3 regions of the Ideonella lacteola genome follow, and region 1 is predicted to be linked to each of the others. Evidence: predicted binding sites of a transcription regulator. Region 1 holds the regulator's gene; each other region holds the start of a gene.

Region 1 (4,824 bases):
CTCTCAGATGATGCGCGAGAAGCGCTCGCGCACGCGATCGGCTTGCAGGTGCTTGTCGAACACCATCGCGATCGCGCGCACCAGGAACCAACCCGGCGCCGTCACCTGTACCGAATCGGACTCGATGGTCACCAGCCCTTCGGCCTCGAAAGCCGCCAGCTCGTTCAACTCGGCCCGGAAGTGGTCGCGGAACTTGACCAGGTAGGCCAGCTCGATGGATTCGAATTCGACCCTGCCCTGACACATCAGCGCCATGATCACCGCGCGGCGCAGCAGATCATCCCGCGTGAGCGCCAGGCCGCGAACGGTGGCGAACTGGCCGCGGTGGATCGCGTCGTAGTACTCGGGCAGCGTCTTGGCGTTCTGGCTGTAGGTGGCCCCCATCCGGCCGATGGCCGAGACGCCGAGCGCCACCAGGTCGCAATCCGGCTGGGTGCTGTAGCCCTGGAAGTTGCGGTGCAGACGCCCCTGGCGCTTGGCCACCGCCAACGCATCGTCGGCCAGCGCGAAGTGGTCCATGCCGATGTAGCTGTAGCCATGGCCCAGGAAGCTGGCGATGGCGCCGGACAGCATCGACACCCGGTCACCCGGCGGCGGCAGCGTCGACGGCTCGATGCGCCGCTGCGGCTTGAAGCGCAGTGGCAGGTGCGCGTAGGCATAGAGCGCAATACGATCCGGCCGAAGCTCGCCCACCTGCGCCACCGTGCGGGCGAACGACGCCGGCGTCTGCTTGGGCAGGCCGTAGATGAGATCGGCATTGATCGATTCGAAGCCCAGTTCGCGGGCCGCGCGCATCAGGCCCCGCACCGATTCGAACGACTGCACGCGATGAACCGCCTTCTGCACGTCGGGGTCGAAATCCTGGATGCCGAAGCTGATGCGGTTGAAGCCCATTCGCCGCCACGCGGCCAGCCGCTCGGGGGACGCGGTGCGCGGGTCAACCTCGATCGACACCTCGGCGCCCGGCAGGATACGGAAGGCATCGCCCAGCTCGGCCATCAGGCCTTGGAGTTCTTCGTCGCTCAGGAAGGTGGGCGAACCGCCGCCGAGGTGAACCTGCGACACCGGTTGGGCCGACCCCAGGGCCTTGGCGTGCATCGCGATCTCGGCGCGCAAGGCAAGCAGGTATTCGGCGGCCCGGCTGTGATGCTTGGTGATGACCTTGTTGCACGCACAGTAGTAGCAAACCGATTCGCAGAACGGGATGTGCACATACAGCGACAGCGCCGCCCGGGCACCGACGCTGGCCCCCTCGGCGCGCTGGCGCAGGGCCTGCTCATAGTCGGCCGGGCCGAAGGCTTCGACGAAACGATCGGCGGTGGGATACGAGGTGTAGCGCGGCCCCGGCACGTCGAAGCGCTTGAGCAGCGGCATCGGCAGAACGTCGATCGGGGGCGCGCTGGCGTCGGTGGCCACGGGCGTGGCGGCAACGGTGGAGTCTTCCATGCCGCGATCGTGCCGCTGCCCGCGTCCCCACCACTTGATCTTGCGCAAGCCCGACACGCGGCGCCGGGAGAAAAATCTCCCCGTCATTGAGGATGGTCATGCCCACCACTGAAGTCATTGCATCGATCCAGCCGAGCCCCCCACCGGTGGGTGGCCATACCGAAAGAAATTGCGCATTCAAGGTCGCGTGCTCCAGCTGCAACCTGCGTGAGCTGTGCCTGCCCCTGGGGCTCACCACACAGGAGCTCGAGCGCCTGGACAAGCTGGTGGCCACGCGCCGCAGCGTCCGCCGAGGCGACGCCCTGTTCCGCGCTGGCGAGCCGTTCCAGTCGCTCTATGCGGTGCGCACGGGCTTCTTCAAGACCTGCGTCTCGGCCGAGGATGGTCGAGACCAGGTCACCGGCTTCCAGATGGCGGGCGAGTTGCTCGGCCTGGATGGCATCAGCGGCGATTCGCACTCGTGCGACGCGGTGGCACTGGAGGACTCACAGGTCTGCGTGATCCCCTTTGCCGATCTGGAGCGGCTGTCGCGCGAATTCGTCGACCTGCAGCGCCAGTTCCACAAGATCATGAGCCGCGAGATCGTGCGCGATCACGGGGTGATGCTGCTGCTGGGCAGCATGCGGGCGGAAGAACGCCTGGCCGCGTTCTTGCTGAACCTGACCCAACGCCTGCAGGCGCGCGGCTTTTCACCTTCGGCGCTGGTGCTGCGCATGACGCGCGAAGAGATCGGCAGCTACCTCGGCCTCAAGCTCGAGACGGTGAGCCGCACCTTCTCGAAGTTCCAGGACGACGGACTGCTGGAGGTGAAGCAGCGGCACATCCGCATCCTCGATCAGGCGGGGCTGCAGCAGTTGGTCAACGGCGCCACCTGCTGAGGCACGAAGGCGCCCAGCAGATCGAGCTCGCCCGAGAGTGCCCAGTCCAGAGCGCTCACTCCAGAGCGCTCACTCCAGAGCGCCCACGCAAAACGACAACGGCCCGGAATACCCGGGCCGTTTTCTTTGTCGGTGAGTTCTTTGTCGGTGACGACGGCGGCGCATCCGCCACGCCCCGCCGGCAGTCACTGCGTTTCTGGGTGAACCAGGAACTGCGTGAGCGCCGAAGCCATCGAGATCACCATCCAGAAGACGAGGAACGCCACCGAATACAACGTGGTCGGCTCCCAGGTGACGGGTGTGCTGCCAAACCAGTGCAGCTCGCCCGGGTCCACCAGCGTGAACACCAAGGCCTCGAGCACACCGGCCATCACGAAGGCCGGCCAGAAAATGCAGATCCAACGCGCGGGGCCGGTAGGTGCCGCATGCGCCGTCACCTCCTGGGGAACTGGGAGGGTGGCCATGGCTGCGGCCTCAGGGCTTGGCCGTGGCGGCGTGGTTGCGGGCCTGCAGCGCCGGTGTCAACGAATCCGGCGTGGCCGCTTTCTCACTGACACCGCCACGCTCTTGCAGCGTGAGCACCGGATCGGCGCCTCGCGCTGCGATGAATGCAGTGGCCAGGCTGGCCACCACCACGGCCAGCGGGCCGCCAATCACCATCCAGACAATCGGCAGCCGCCACCACACTGGCGAATCCACGGCCGGTTCACGAGCAGTCGAGGAATTCATCGTGTCTCCTTGGGTGTGCATGAGTTGTCGGCCCATCCTAAGCGCTATCGCGGCACCACGAAGCTGGATCTTTCACTGACACGCGCCGAATTGGCGTTGCCTGCGGCCAGGCGTTCGATGTGGAAGACGATCGGGTGGGCACCGGTGCCCGCCTGGTTGGCCGCCTCGGGAGGAACCCTCACGGCCACGGTCAGCCAGCGGGCTTCGGCGCCCTGCAGGCTCAGCGCGGCCCCCCGCTCGATGGCCACGCCGGGCAGGCCTTCCACCGTCACGCGGTAGCTCTGGGGCGCTTCGGTGACGTTCATCACCTGCAGGCGATAGACGTTCTCGATGTAGCCGTCGTCGACCAGACGCGCGAGCGCCGCACGATCACGCACCACATCCACCCTGAACGGGCTGCGCACCGCCAGGCTGCCGACGAAGGCCCCGGCGATGAGCAGCATCACGGCCGTGTAGATCAGCACCCGCGGCCGAATGATCCGGGCGATGATCTGCCGCCAGCCCAGGTGCTCGGACATGCTGTTCTCGGTGGCGTACCGGATCAGCCCGCGCGGGTAGGCCATCTTGTCCATGATCCCGTCGCACACGTCCACACAGGCGGCGCAGCCGATGCACTCGTACTGCAGGCCCTTGCGGATGTCGATGCCGGTGGGGCAAACCTGCACGCACAAGCCGCAATCGATGCACGAGCCCAGGCCCAGTTGCTTCGGATCGGCCTTGCGCGAGCGCGAGCCACGGGGCTCTCCGCGTTCGGGGTCGTAGCTGATGATCAGCGTATCGCGGTCGAACATCGCGCTCTGGAAGCGCGCATACGGGCACATGTACTTGCAGACCTGCTCACGCATGTAGCCTGCATTGCCGTAGGTGGCGAAGCCGTAGAACAGCACCCAGAACCATTCCCAGGGGCCGAAGCCGAGGGTCATGGCCTCTTCGGCAAGGTGCCGGATCGGGGTGAAGTAGCCGACGAAGGTGAAGCCCGTCCACAGGCCGATCGTGATCCACAAGCCCTGCTTGCCGGCTTTGCGCCAGATGCGGTTCCAGTCCCAGGGGCCTTCGTCGAGCTTCATGCGCTGGGCGCGGTCGCCCTCGAACTTGCGTTCGACCCACATGAAGATCTCGGTATAAACCGTCTGGGGGCAGGCATAGCCGCACCAGAGCCGGCCCGCCACTGCGGTGAACAGGAACAGCGCATAGGCCGAGAGGATCAGCAGACCCGTCAGGTAGATGAAGTCCTGCGGGTAGAGCACCAGGCCGAAGATGTAGAAGCGGCGCGACGCCAGGTCGAGCAACACGGCCTGGCGATCGTTCCACATCAGCCACGGCATGCCATAGAAGACCAGCTGTGTGGCCCAGACCAGCATCCATCGCCAGGTGGCGAAGGTGCCGGTCACCGAGCGTGGGTAGATCTTGCGCTGCTTCTGGTACAGCGAGACGGTTTCCCCGCTGCTCACGTCGCCCACGTCCGCCCCGCCCTGGGGCCCCATGCCGGCAGAGCCGGAGGGCACCGGAGCGATGGGAATCACGCGGGCGGGTGCGCCGCTGGTAGGTGCCTCGGCCATGGACTTCGTTGCTCCGCTCTCAGCGACCCGCCACCTGCGTGCTCTGCGACAGGCTCCAGACGTAGGCGGTCAGCACTTCGATCTGCTCGGGCGTCAGGCGCTGGCCTTGCGGCGGCATCACGTTCGTCTTGCCCTGATTGATCATCGCCAGGATGGCCGGCTCGCCCCAGCCGTGCAGCCAGATCTTGTCGGTCAGGTTCGGCGCGCCGATC
Region 2 (4,824 bases), on a different contig from region 1:
TCGGCCTTCAGGGCTGCGGCCACTTCGTCGATGCTGCCGCGAAGCGTGATCTCGCTGCCTTCGGCCGCCTCGCCGTGGTCGTACGCGTATTGCGAAGCCACATGGCGCAGCGCGGCCTCGGCCTGCACCTTGACGAACATCTCGTAGTCATCGACTTCGAACATCGCCTGCGCGGTATCTCTCACCCGCCACACCACCGCCGCCGCGATCTCCACCGGGTTGCCCCGCCGATCGTTGACCTTCAGCGTCGGCATGTTCAGGTTGCGGGCCCGCAGAGACATCTTGCGACCCACCAGGAAGGGGTTTGCCCAGCGCAGGCCCTCGCTGCGGTCGGTGCCTCGGTACTGGCCGAACAACAGCAGGATGGCGGCGGTGTTGGGCTGCAGCATGTAGAGCCCGGCCAGCATGAACACGCCCGCGCCGATGAGCGCCAGGGCGATCAGCAGCCCGGCGATGCCCGCCACGCCTCGCACCAGTGAGAACAGGCCGAAGGCGATCAGCCCCACGCCCACCAACGTCATCGCATAGCCGTTGGCTGAATGGTGGGGCTGTTCAGCACGCAGGGGGCGGCTCATGGTGTGTCTCCGATGAAATCAAAGTGATATCACTTTACAAATCGTTGTGGGCGCCGTCAAGGCTTGGCGGCATCCTCCGGGGTCGTGCGCTGCCAAGCCTCGGCGCCGATGCGATTCATCGCCCAACCTGGGGTTGTGCCGGAGATCTCCAACGGTGGAGATCCCGGCCTCCGAATCCGTCACGCCGGGGCTTGTAAACAACCCTCAACTCGGCCCCAAAAAGGCCGATTTGTGTTCGAATTCCTTCACCGAATCACAGGAAACCGATGGTGGCTTCTAGCGAGGCACGCGAGACCCGCGATGCGCATCCAGGCTGGGTTCAGACCCTGACCCAGTGGGCCAGCCGTGCCAGCCTTGGCTCGGCGTGGGCATTCCAGATCGGCGTGGCGTTCATCGTCGCGATGACGGTGGCCACGATGCTGGTCTGGCTCGACGGCAGTTCGTGGCCTGTGGCGATCGGTGCGGGTGCCATCGCGCTGCTGCCGGCGCTCGTTGCGGGCGGCGCAGCACTGCATCTGGCCCGGGCGCTGGCGCAGTCGTCGGTGCAACGCGAGTTGCTGATGGTCGACGACGAGTTGACCGGGGTTTGCAACCGCCGCCAGTTCTTGCGCCTGTCCGAGCGTGAATGGTCGCGCTGCCGCCGCTATGGCGACGACGGCGCGCTGTTGCTGATCGATGCCGACCATCTGCGCCGCATCAACGACAGCATGGGGCAGCGTTGTGGCGATGCGATCTTGCTGGAAGTGACCCGCCGCGTGAACGCCACGCTGCGCCAGTCCGACCTGCTGGCACGCTTCGGTGGCGCCGAGTTGGCGGTCTTCCTGCCGCACACTGATCCACTCGGTGCGCTGGATGCCGCTGAACGTATTCGCCAGCAGGTGGCCTCGGCGCCATTCCGCTGGGAAAACGCCCATGTGGTGGCGACGGTCAGTGTCGGCGTGGCCCATGTTCACATGGGCCAGGCTTCACTCGATGGCTTGGTGCAGGACGCCGAATCGGCCCTGCAGGCTGCCAAGGATGCCGGCCGCAACTGCGTGCGCGCCACGCCCATCCAGCCACGCCGCAGCGGCGAGACGCGCTCCGTCACATCCTGAGCGCTGGGGCCCGAGAAGCCGGGCAGAGCCCGTCCCTCTCATGAGCCACACAGGCCGCCTTGAGCGGCCTTTTTTCTGAAGCCTCCTGCCAGGCTGGGTCAGGTCGGCACGCGGTAGTTCTTCTGCTCCATCAGATCGATGCCGCAGGGCAGTTCTCGGATCCAGCGGATGAAGTCGCCGATGGCGGCACCTTTGAGTGGCGCGCCATGCTGCGGCACCATCAGGCGGATCGGCAGATCGCTGACCATATCGGCCCACAGCCGCAGCACCTTGTTCGAGACCATGTAGCGGCGATGGAAGCGCTCCATCGTCGGCAGCAGGGTGGACAGGTCCTCCACCGGCCGCTTGGCGAGCTCGCCGCCGACGAACGAGACCCCCAGGTCGCCTGAGAAGAGGATCTGGCTCACCGGATCGTAGAACTGGAAGTTGCCCTCGGCATGCATGAAGTGCGCGGGCAGGGCGATCAGGTCACGGCGGCCCACTCGGATGCGCATGCCGGGGTCGGGGATCGCCTTGATGCGGCCGACCGTTTTGCCCGGTTTGCAGAAGTGTGGGATGAACCGCTCCCACACCGTCGATACATACACCGTGGCCTGGGTCGATGTCATCCACCGGTCCAGCGACGCGATGATGTCCGGGTCGGCATGCGACGCCAGAATCGCCGACAGGCGATGCGGCGAGAAATGACGCGTCATCGACAGGTACAACTCGCTGTAGGCGAGGTTGCCTCCGGGATCGATGATCGCGCCGGTGTCCTGATCAACGATCAGGAACTGGTTGGCCTGCACCGCCTCGTCACCGGGGTGGTCCGGACCAGCCGTCCCCAAGTCGGTGAACATCAGGCAACGGTGCCCGTCGTGGTCGTAGAGAATCTCAGGCATGCGCGACTGTAGGAAGCGCGCTCGCGCCATAACTTGACCGCTGTCAAGCTAGAACCATGAGCTGGCGGCCCGCCTCGGCTCGGTATGACTTTCGGCCGATGCAGGGGCCTAACGAGTGAACTCGGCGGCAGCCTCCGCCAGCATCGGTCGGGCTGCGGCCAGTGCCTCGTCTGGCGCTTCTGCCGACAGCACCGTGCGTTCCATGCCCCGCAGCCAGGTGAGCTGGCGCTTAGCCAGTTGCCGGGTGGCGGCGGCACCGCGTTCCTGCACATCGGCACGAAGCGCTGGGCCGCCGAGCCCGGCATCCAGCGCCTCCCATGCCTGGCGGTAGCCCACGCAGCGCATGCTGGGCAGGCCGGTGTGCAGATCGCCTCGTGCGCGCAATCGCACCACCTCGTCGAGAAAGCCTTGCGCGAGCATCTGCTCGAAGCGCAGGCCGATGCGGGCGTGCAGCCAGGCCCGGTCGCGGGGCTCCAACGCCAGCAAGCGGTGCCGAGCGGGAGCGGATGGAGACTTCTCGCGGGTATGAAAAGCCGACAGCGGCTGGCCGGTGAGCCGGAAGACCTCCAGCGCGCGTTGGATGCGCTGGGCGTCGTTGGGGGCCAGCCGGGCCGCCGTGAGGGGGTCGACCAGCGCAAGCTCGGCATGCATCGCTGGCCAGCCACGATCGGCAGCCTCGGCGTCGAGTTGGGCGCGAACCTCGGCGTCGGCGGCGGGAAGCGCGTCGATGCCGTCGATCAGTGCCTTGAAGTAGAGCATCGTGCCGCCCACCAGCAAGGGCACGCGGCCCCGTGCCCGGATGTCGCGGATGAGTCGCTGGGCGTCTTGGACGAACTGGGCCGCCGAGTAGGCCTCGAGCGGATCAAGGATGTCGATCAGGTGGTGCGGTGTGCTGGCGAGTTCGGCGGGCGTGGGTTTGGCGGTCCCGATGTCCATGTCCCGGTAGACCAGCGCCGAGTCGACACTGATGATCTCCACCGGCCCGTCGGTGGCCAGTTGCAGCGCCAGACCGGTCTTGCCCGAGGCGGTCGGGCCGGCGATGCCGATCCAGTCGATCGAAGTCTCGGCGGTCACGTCGGCACGGCCTCGAAGTGCTCGCCGTGGCGTTGCACCAGCGTCAGCGCGATCCCGGCGGTGCCCAAGGCGAAGAAGGCGAGGCCCATGCCCATCGGCCGAAGCGTGCCGTTCAGCGCCTGGCCGAGCCACAGGCCGACGAAGAAGGCCACGATCGCGAGGAAGAAGCCGGCCAGGGCCGAGGCCACGCCCGCGCTGCGCGGAAACGGCCCCACCGTGCCCGCCTGCCCGCAGGGCTGGTGAATGCCATGCCCGAAGTTGTAGAGCCAATGCGCGAGCAACACGCCGGGCAGTGCCGGCGAATCCGACAGCGACATCGCTGCCATCCCAAGGCCGCCCGCCACCGTGAACACCGCGCCGCGCTTCACGGTGCCCGCCAGGCCGTGCCGAGGCAACAGGCGCCGGCAGTAGAAGGTGGCCGCCATGTACGAGAACGAGCTCGACGCCATGGCCATTCCGTAGCCCCACGGCGTCAGGCCAAGGACGCCGATGTAGACGAACGATGACGCGGCCAAGAGCAGGAACAGGCCGCCATAGGTCAGGCTGCTGAGGGCCGTCCAGGCTCGGAAGGTCGGGTGGGACACGACCGAGGCCAGGCTGCGCGCCAGCGATCTGGGCTGCAACGCCTGCGCATCGCGCTGTGCGCTGGTTTCGGGCACGAGCGCCGCGACGATCGCCCAGGTCGCCACGGCGATGACGGCCACCGCCGCCAGGGGCGCGCGCCACCCCAGGTGGGCGGTCAACCAGCCGCCCAGCAGCGGCGAAGCGAGGGCCAGCACGCCCAGGCCGGAGAGTGCCCAGCTCATCACATGGGCGCCTTGCCGGGGTTCGTACAGGTCGCGCAGCATCGCGCGGGCGCAGACGATCGAGGCCGCCAACCCCAGCCCCTGGAAGGCGCGGCAGGCGATGAGCGTGTCGATTGACGGCGCCAGCGCGCACCCTATGCTGGCCGCGCCATGCAGGCCCAATCCGCCAAGCAACACCGGCTTGCGGCCGAAGCGGTCAGACAACGGGCCCATCACCAACTGGCCGATACCGAAGGCCAGCAGCACCAGCGACATCGTCAACTGTGCGGCCGACATGGGGGCGTGCAGCTCGACGGTCAGCAGCGGCAGCGCCGGCAGGTACAGGTCGGTGGTGACGGGTTGCAGGCCCAGCAGCAGCGCCATCGCCAAGGCGGCGAGGGCAGGGGTGAGCACG
Region 3 (4,824 bases), on a different contig from region 1:
ATCTGTTTGCGCTGGGCGTCATGCTGTACCACTTCACCACCGGCGAGCGGCCGTTCGGCGCGCCGGAATCGGTGCAGGGCCTGCGTCGGCGTCTCTACCTTGACCCGGTGCCGCCGCGAGCGCTTCGCGCCGATTGCCCGCCTTGGCTGCAAGAGGTGATCCTCAAGTGCCTGGAGGTGAAGCCCGAGAACCGCTACCAGAGTGCCGCTCAGTTGGCGCTGGCGCTGCAGGATCCGGCACAGGTCCCGTTGACCAAACGCTCGGCGAAGTTGCAGCGCAGCAGCGCGTTCAAGCGCTTCAAGCGCTGGTTCTTCGCCTTGGGGGCCGAGCCCGATGCCCGTCCCACCAACGCGACCGAAGTGGTGAAGAAAAGCCCGATCGTGATGGCCGCGGTGGATGTCGAATCCGCCAGTGCCACCTTGCTGGAAGAGCTGCGCGAAACGGTTCGGCGGATCGTGCTGACCGAGCCCGGCGCCCGGCTCGCCTGCGTCAGCGTGATGCGAACCGCCCGCATCGGCATGGATGAGCTCACCGACGAGCACGGCCAGAGCCTGCACGTGAAGCAACTGGTCGCGCTGAAGCACTGGGCCCGGCCGATCAGCAAGTCACTCAACCTCGACGAAGGCCGGCTCACGTTCCATGTGCTGGAGGCCCCGGATGCGGCCACCGCGATCGTCGACTTCGCGCGCCGCAACCACATCGACCACATCGTCATGGGCGCCCGCGGCAATTCGGCGCTGCGCCGCTATCTGGGCAGCGTCTCGTCGCAGGTGGTGGCCGAATCCGACTGCACCGTCACCGTGGTGCGGGCGGCCGAACCAAGCGCCACAGCCGAATGAGCGCCACGGAAGGCGAAACCGGCAACCCCTGCATCAGGTGCGGCGCCTGCTGCGCCAGTTTTCGGGTGGACTTCGCCCGCGATGAGCTGGAGAGCAACGGCGGTACGGTGCCCGATGGGCTGGCCGTGGAGGTGACGGCCGCCACCTGTCGCATGCGGGGTACCGACCACGCCTCGCCCCGCTGCGCGGCCCTGACCGGGCGCGTGGGCCAAAACGCCCGCTGCGGCATCTACGAGTGGCGCCCCGGCCCTTGCCGCGAATTCGGGGTGCTGGCGCCCCTCGGCCGCGGCGACGCTGCCTGCGCGCGGGCACGAGCCCGCCACGGCCTGGCCCCCCTGCCCGAGTAGGCCGAGCGCATCCCGCGTCACCTATGAAAAAGACCGGCCAGAAGCCGGTCTCACGTGTGAGTCGGAGCCAGGAAGGCCCGTCGGAGGTTGGGCGGCCTCAGTCGCGCACCGCCGACAGGGCCTTGTTGGCGCGCAGGGCCAGCAAGGTGCAGATCGCGCCTGTCATCAGGTACAGGCTCACGGCAATCAGGCCGAATTTCGCACCCAGGCCCAAGGCCAGCAGCGGCGCAAACGCGGCGCCGACCAGCCACGCCAAGTCCGCCGACAGGGCCGCACCGGTGTAGCGGAAGTGCGGCAGGAAGTTCGAGGTCACCGCGCCCGCCGCCTGGCCGTAGGACAGGCCCAGCAGCACGAAGCCGATCAGGATGAACGTGTCTTCACCGGCGATACCCCCGCCCAGCAACGCGGGCGTCACCAAGCTGAACAACCCGATCAGCACGGCGAGACCGCCCAGCGTGCGACGGCGGCCCACACGGTCGGCCACCCAACCGGACAGCGGCATCGCCGCGGCCGCCAGCACCGCCCCCACCAGCTCGATCGCCATGAACTGGCCCACCGACTGCTCGGAGTACAGCATGATCCAGGACAGCGGGAAGACCGTGACCAGGTGGAACAGCGCATAGCTGGCCATGGCGGCAAACGCGCCAATCACCACGTTGTGGCCCTGCTCGGCAAACAGCTCGCCAACGTCGCACGGGTCCAGCTCGTGCAGCTCGAGCTGGCGTTCGTACTCATGGGTGACCACCAGGCGGAGGCGGGCGAACAGCGCCACCACGTTGATCGCGAACGCGGCAAAGAACGGGTAGCGCCAGCCCCAGGTGAGGAAATCCGGCGCGCTCAGGTTGGCCCACAAGTAGGCGAACACCCCGCAGGCCACGAAGAAGCCGATCGGCGCGCCGAGCTGGCCGAGCATCGCGTACCAGCCGCGCTTGTGCTCCGGCGCGTTCAGCGCCAACAGCGAGGGCAGGCCGTCCCATGAGCCCCCAAGCGCCAGGCCCTGGCCAATCCGGCACAACATCAGCAGCGCGATCGCCGCCGAACCGGCCTGTTCGTAGCCGGGGAGCAACGCCATGCCCACCGTCGAGCTGCCCAAAAGGAAGAGCGACACCGTCAGCTTGGCGCTGCGCCCGAACCGGCGCTGGATCTGCATGCTGACCACCGTGCCGACCGGCCGCACCACGAAGGCCACGGCGAACAGCGCGAAGGAATACAGCGTGCCGAGCAGACGGTCGGCGAAGGGAAAGAAGACCGGCGGGAACACCAGCACCGAGGCGATGCCGTAGACGAAGAAATCGAAATACTCAGACGCCCGGCCGATCACCACGCCGACCGCGATGTCGCCGGGAGCGACATCCGCATCGGCCGGCCGGCTGGCACCGGAGGAGGAGTTGGAGGGACCGTGAAAAGTTGGCAAAACGGCGGCGGAAGAGGGGGCGGCAAACGGCTGGTTCACGGGCACCTGGGACAAATTGTCCAATCGTTGATTTGGGTCAATCAGGATAGATTCCGTGCCGCTGCGCAACTAGCGTTTTCCCGCGCGCTCGGTAACCCTGATGTATCTCCTACGCTCACTTTCCAGCACCACGGCCCGCCTGGGTCTGGCCGGCCTTGCGCTGGGCCTCACCGGCTGCGACACGGTGGTGATGAAGCCGCACGGCGACATTGCTGTCCAACAAGCGCAACTCATCGTCACCTCGACGCTGCTGATGTTGCTGATCATCGTACCCGTGATCGCGTTGACTTTGTTCTTCGCTTGGCGTTATCGCCAATCCAACACGGAAGCGACCTACACCCCCGATTGGGACCACTCCACCCGACTGGAGCTGATCATCTGGGGCGCGCCGCTGCTGATCATCATTGCGCTGGGTGCCATCACCTGGATCAGCACCCACAAGCTCGACCCCTATCGCCCGCTTGATCGCATCGATGCCGAGCGCCCGCTGCCGGCCGACGTGAAGCCGCTGGTGGTGCAGGTGGTGGCGCTCGACTGGAAGTGGCTGTTCCTCTACCCCGAGCAAGGCATCGCCACCGTCAACGAGCTGGCAGCGCCTGTGGACCGCCCGATCCAGTTCCGCATCACGTCTTCGAATGTGATGAACGCGTTCTACGTGCCGGCGCTGGCCGGCATGGTGTACGCGATGCCTGGCATGGAGACCAAGCTGCACGCGGTGATCAACAAGGCCGGCGACTACGAAGGCCTGTCGGCCAACTACAGTGGCGCAGGTTTCTCCAAGATGCGTTTCCGCTTTCTGGGCCTGTCGGACGCCGACTTCGACAAGTGGGTGGCCTCCAACCGCGAGCAAGGCAGCAAGCTGGACGGCGGCATCTATCAGCAACTCGAACAACCGAGCGAGGGCGATCCCGTCCGCCGATATGGCACGGTCGAGGCCGGCTTGTTTGGCGCCATCGTTAACCGCTGCGTTGACGGCCAGAAGATGTGCATGCACCAGATGATGGCCATCGATGCCGAGGGCGGCACCGGCAAGCCCGGCATCGCCGGCCTGATGCGCCAGCCGTGGCGCGATGAAGAACGTTTGGTGGTCGCGGGCCTGTGCACGCCGACCAACCTGCTGGGCGAGCCGCTGCCCACCGCCAAGCCCTGATCCTGTGAGCCGCGCGCGCCCCCGAGCGGGCGCCGCCGGCAACGAGAGCCAAGATGTCCACCGACTCGAGCAATCTGATCCTCGGCCGCCTCAGCTGGGAGGCCGTGCCCTACCACGAGCCCATCCTCGTGGCCACTTTCGCGATGGTCGCCCTCGGCGGCCTCGCGCTGCTGGCGGTCATGACGAAGTTCCGCCTCTGGGGCCCCCTGTGGCGAGACTGGGTCTGCAGCATCGACCACAAGAAGATCGGCATCATGTACATCGTGCTGGGTGTGGTCATGCTGCTGCGTGGCTTCGCCGACGCGCTGATGATGCGAGCCCAGCAGGCCATCGCCTTCGGTGACCAGGCCGGCTTCCTGCCCCCGCACCACTACGACCAGGTCTTCACCGCCCACGGCGTGATCATGATCTTCTTCGTGGCGATGCCGCTGGTCACCGGCTTCATGAACTACGTGGTGCCGCTGCAGATCGGCGCGCGCGACGTGGCCTTCCCCTTCCTGAACAACTTCAGCTTCTGGATGACCACCGGCGGCGCCGTGCTGGTGATGATTTCGCTGTTCATCGGCGAGTTCGCCAAGACCGGCTGGCTGGCCTACCCGCCTCTGTCGGGCATCTTGCAGAGTCCGGATGTGGGGGTGGACTACTACCTGTGGTCCCTGCAGGTGGCCGGTATCGGCACCACGTTGTCCGGCATCAACCTGATCGCCACCATCATCAAGATGCGTGCCCCCGGCATGGCGATGATGAAGATGCCGGTCTTCACCTGGACCTCGCTGTGCACCAACGTGCTGATCGTGGCGACGTTCCCGGTGCTGGCCGCGGCGCTGGCTCTGTTGACCGCTGACCGTTACCTGGGCACCGCGTTCTTCACGAACGACCTCGGCGGCAACGCGATGCTCTACGTGAACTTGATCTGGATCTGGGGCCACCCCGAGGTCTACATCCTGGTGCTGCCGGTGTTCGGCATCTTCTCGGAAGTGGTCTCCACCTTCTCGCGCAAGCGCCTGTTCGGCTATGCGTCGATGGTGTACGCCA

What was found. The regulator FNR, encoded in region 1, switches genes on or off when oxygen is low (the NO sensors DNR and NnrR bind a similar motif). The targets are predictions, from matches to a motif close to TTGATNNNNATCAA.
Region 2: a site for FNR is predicted at 2,584-2,597, ahead of AACH06_RS12565 (oxygen-binding di-iron domain-containing protein). Genes of this name have one in related genera too.
Region 3: a site for FNR is predicted at 2,667-2,680, ahead of cyoA (ubiquinol oxidase subunit II). Genes of this name have one in related genera too.

What each region holds. Positions count from the first base shown of each region.
Region 1 is NZ_JBBUTG010000012.1:121,046-125,869, reverse strand. Features, by position in the region: gene hemN (oxygen-independent coproporphyrinogen III oxidase) at 4-1,446, opposite strand; gene fnr (fumarate/nitrate reduction transcriptional regulator Fnr) at 1,539-2,324, shown strand; gene AACH06_RS18595 (hypothetical protein) at 2,510-2,788, opposite strand; gene AACH06_RS18590 (nitrogen fixation protein FixH) at 2,799-3,053, opposite strand; gene ccoG (cytochrome c oxidase accessory protein CcoG) at 3,098-4,612, opposite strand; gene ccoP (cytochrome-c oxidase, cbb3-type subunit III) at 4,632-4,824, opposite strand, start outside.
Region 2 is NZ_JBBUTG010000006.1:136,559-141,382, forward strand. Features, by position in the region: gene AACH06_RS12555 (SPFH domain-containing protein) at 1-575, opposite strand, end outside; gene AACH06_RS12560 (GGDEF domain-containing protein) at 842-1,669, shown strand; gene AACH06_RS12565 (oxygen-binding di-iron domain-containing protein) at 1,768-2,550, opposite strand; gene miaA (tRNA (adenosine(37)-N6)-dimethylallyltransferase MiaA) at 2,659-3,624, opposite strand; gene AACH06_RS12575 (multidrug effflux MFS transporter) at 3,621-4,823, opposite strand.
Region 3 is NZ_JBBUTG010000002.1:237,466-242,289, reverse strand. Features, by position in the region: gene AACH06_RS04555 (serine/threonine protein kinase) at 1-839, shown strand, start outside; gene AACH06_RS04550 (YkgJ family cysteine cluster protein) at 836-1,186, shown strand; gene AACH06_RS04545 (MFS transporter) at 1,284-2,600, opposite strand; gene cyoA (ubiquinol oxidase subunit II) at 2,740-3,789, shown strand; gene cyoB (cytochrome o ubiquinol oxidase subunit I) at 3,843-4,824, shown strand, end outside.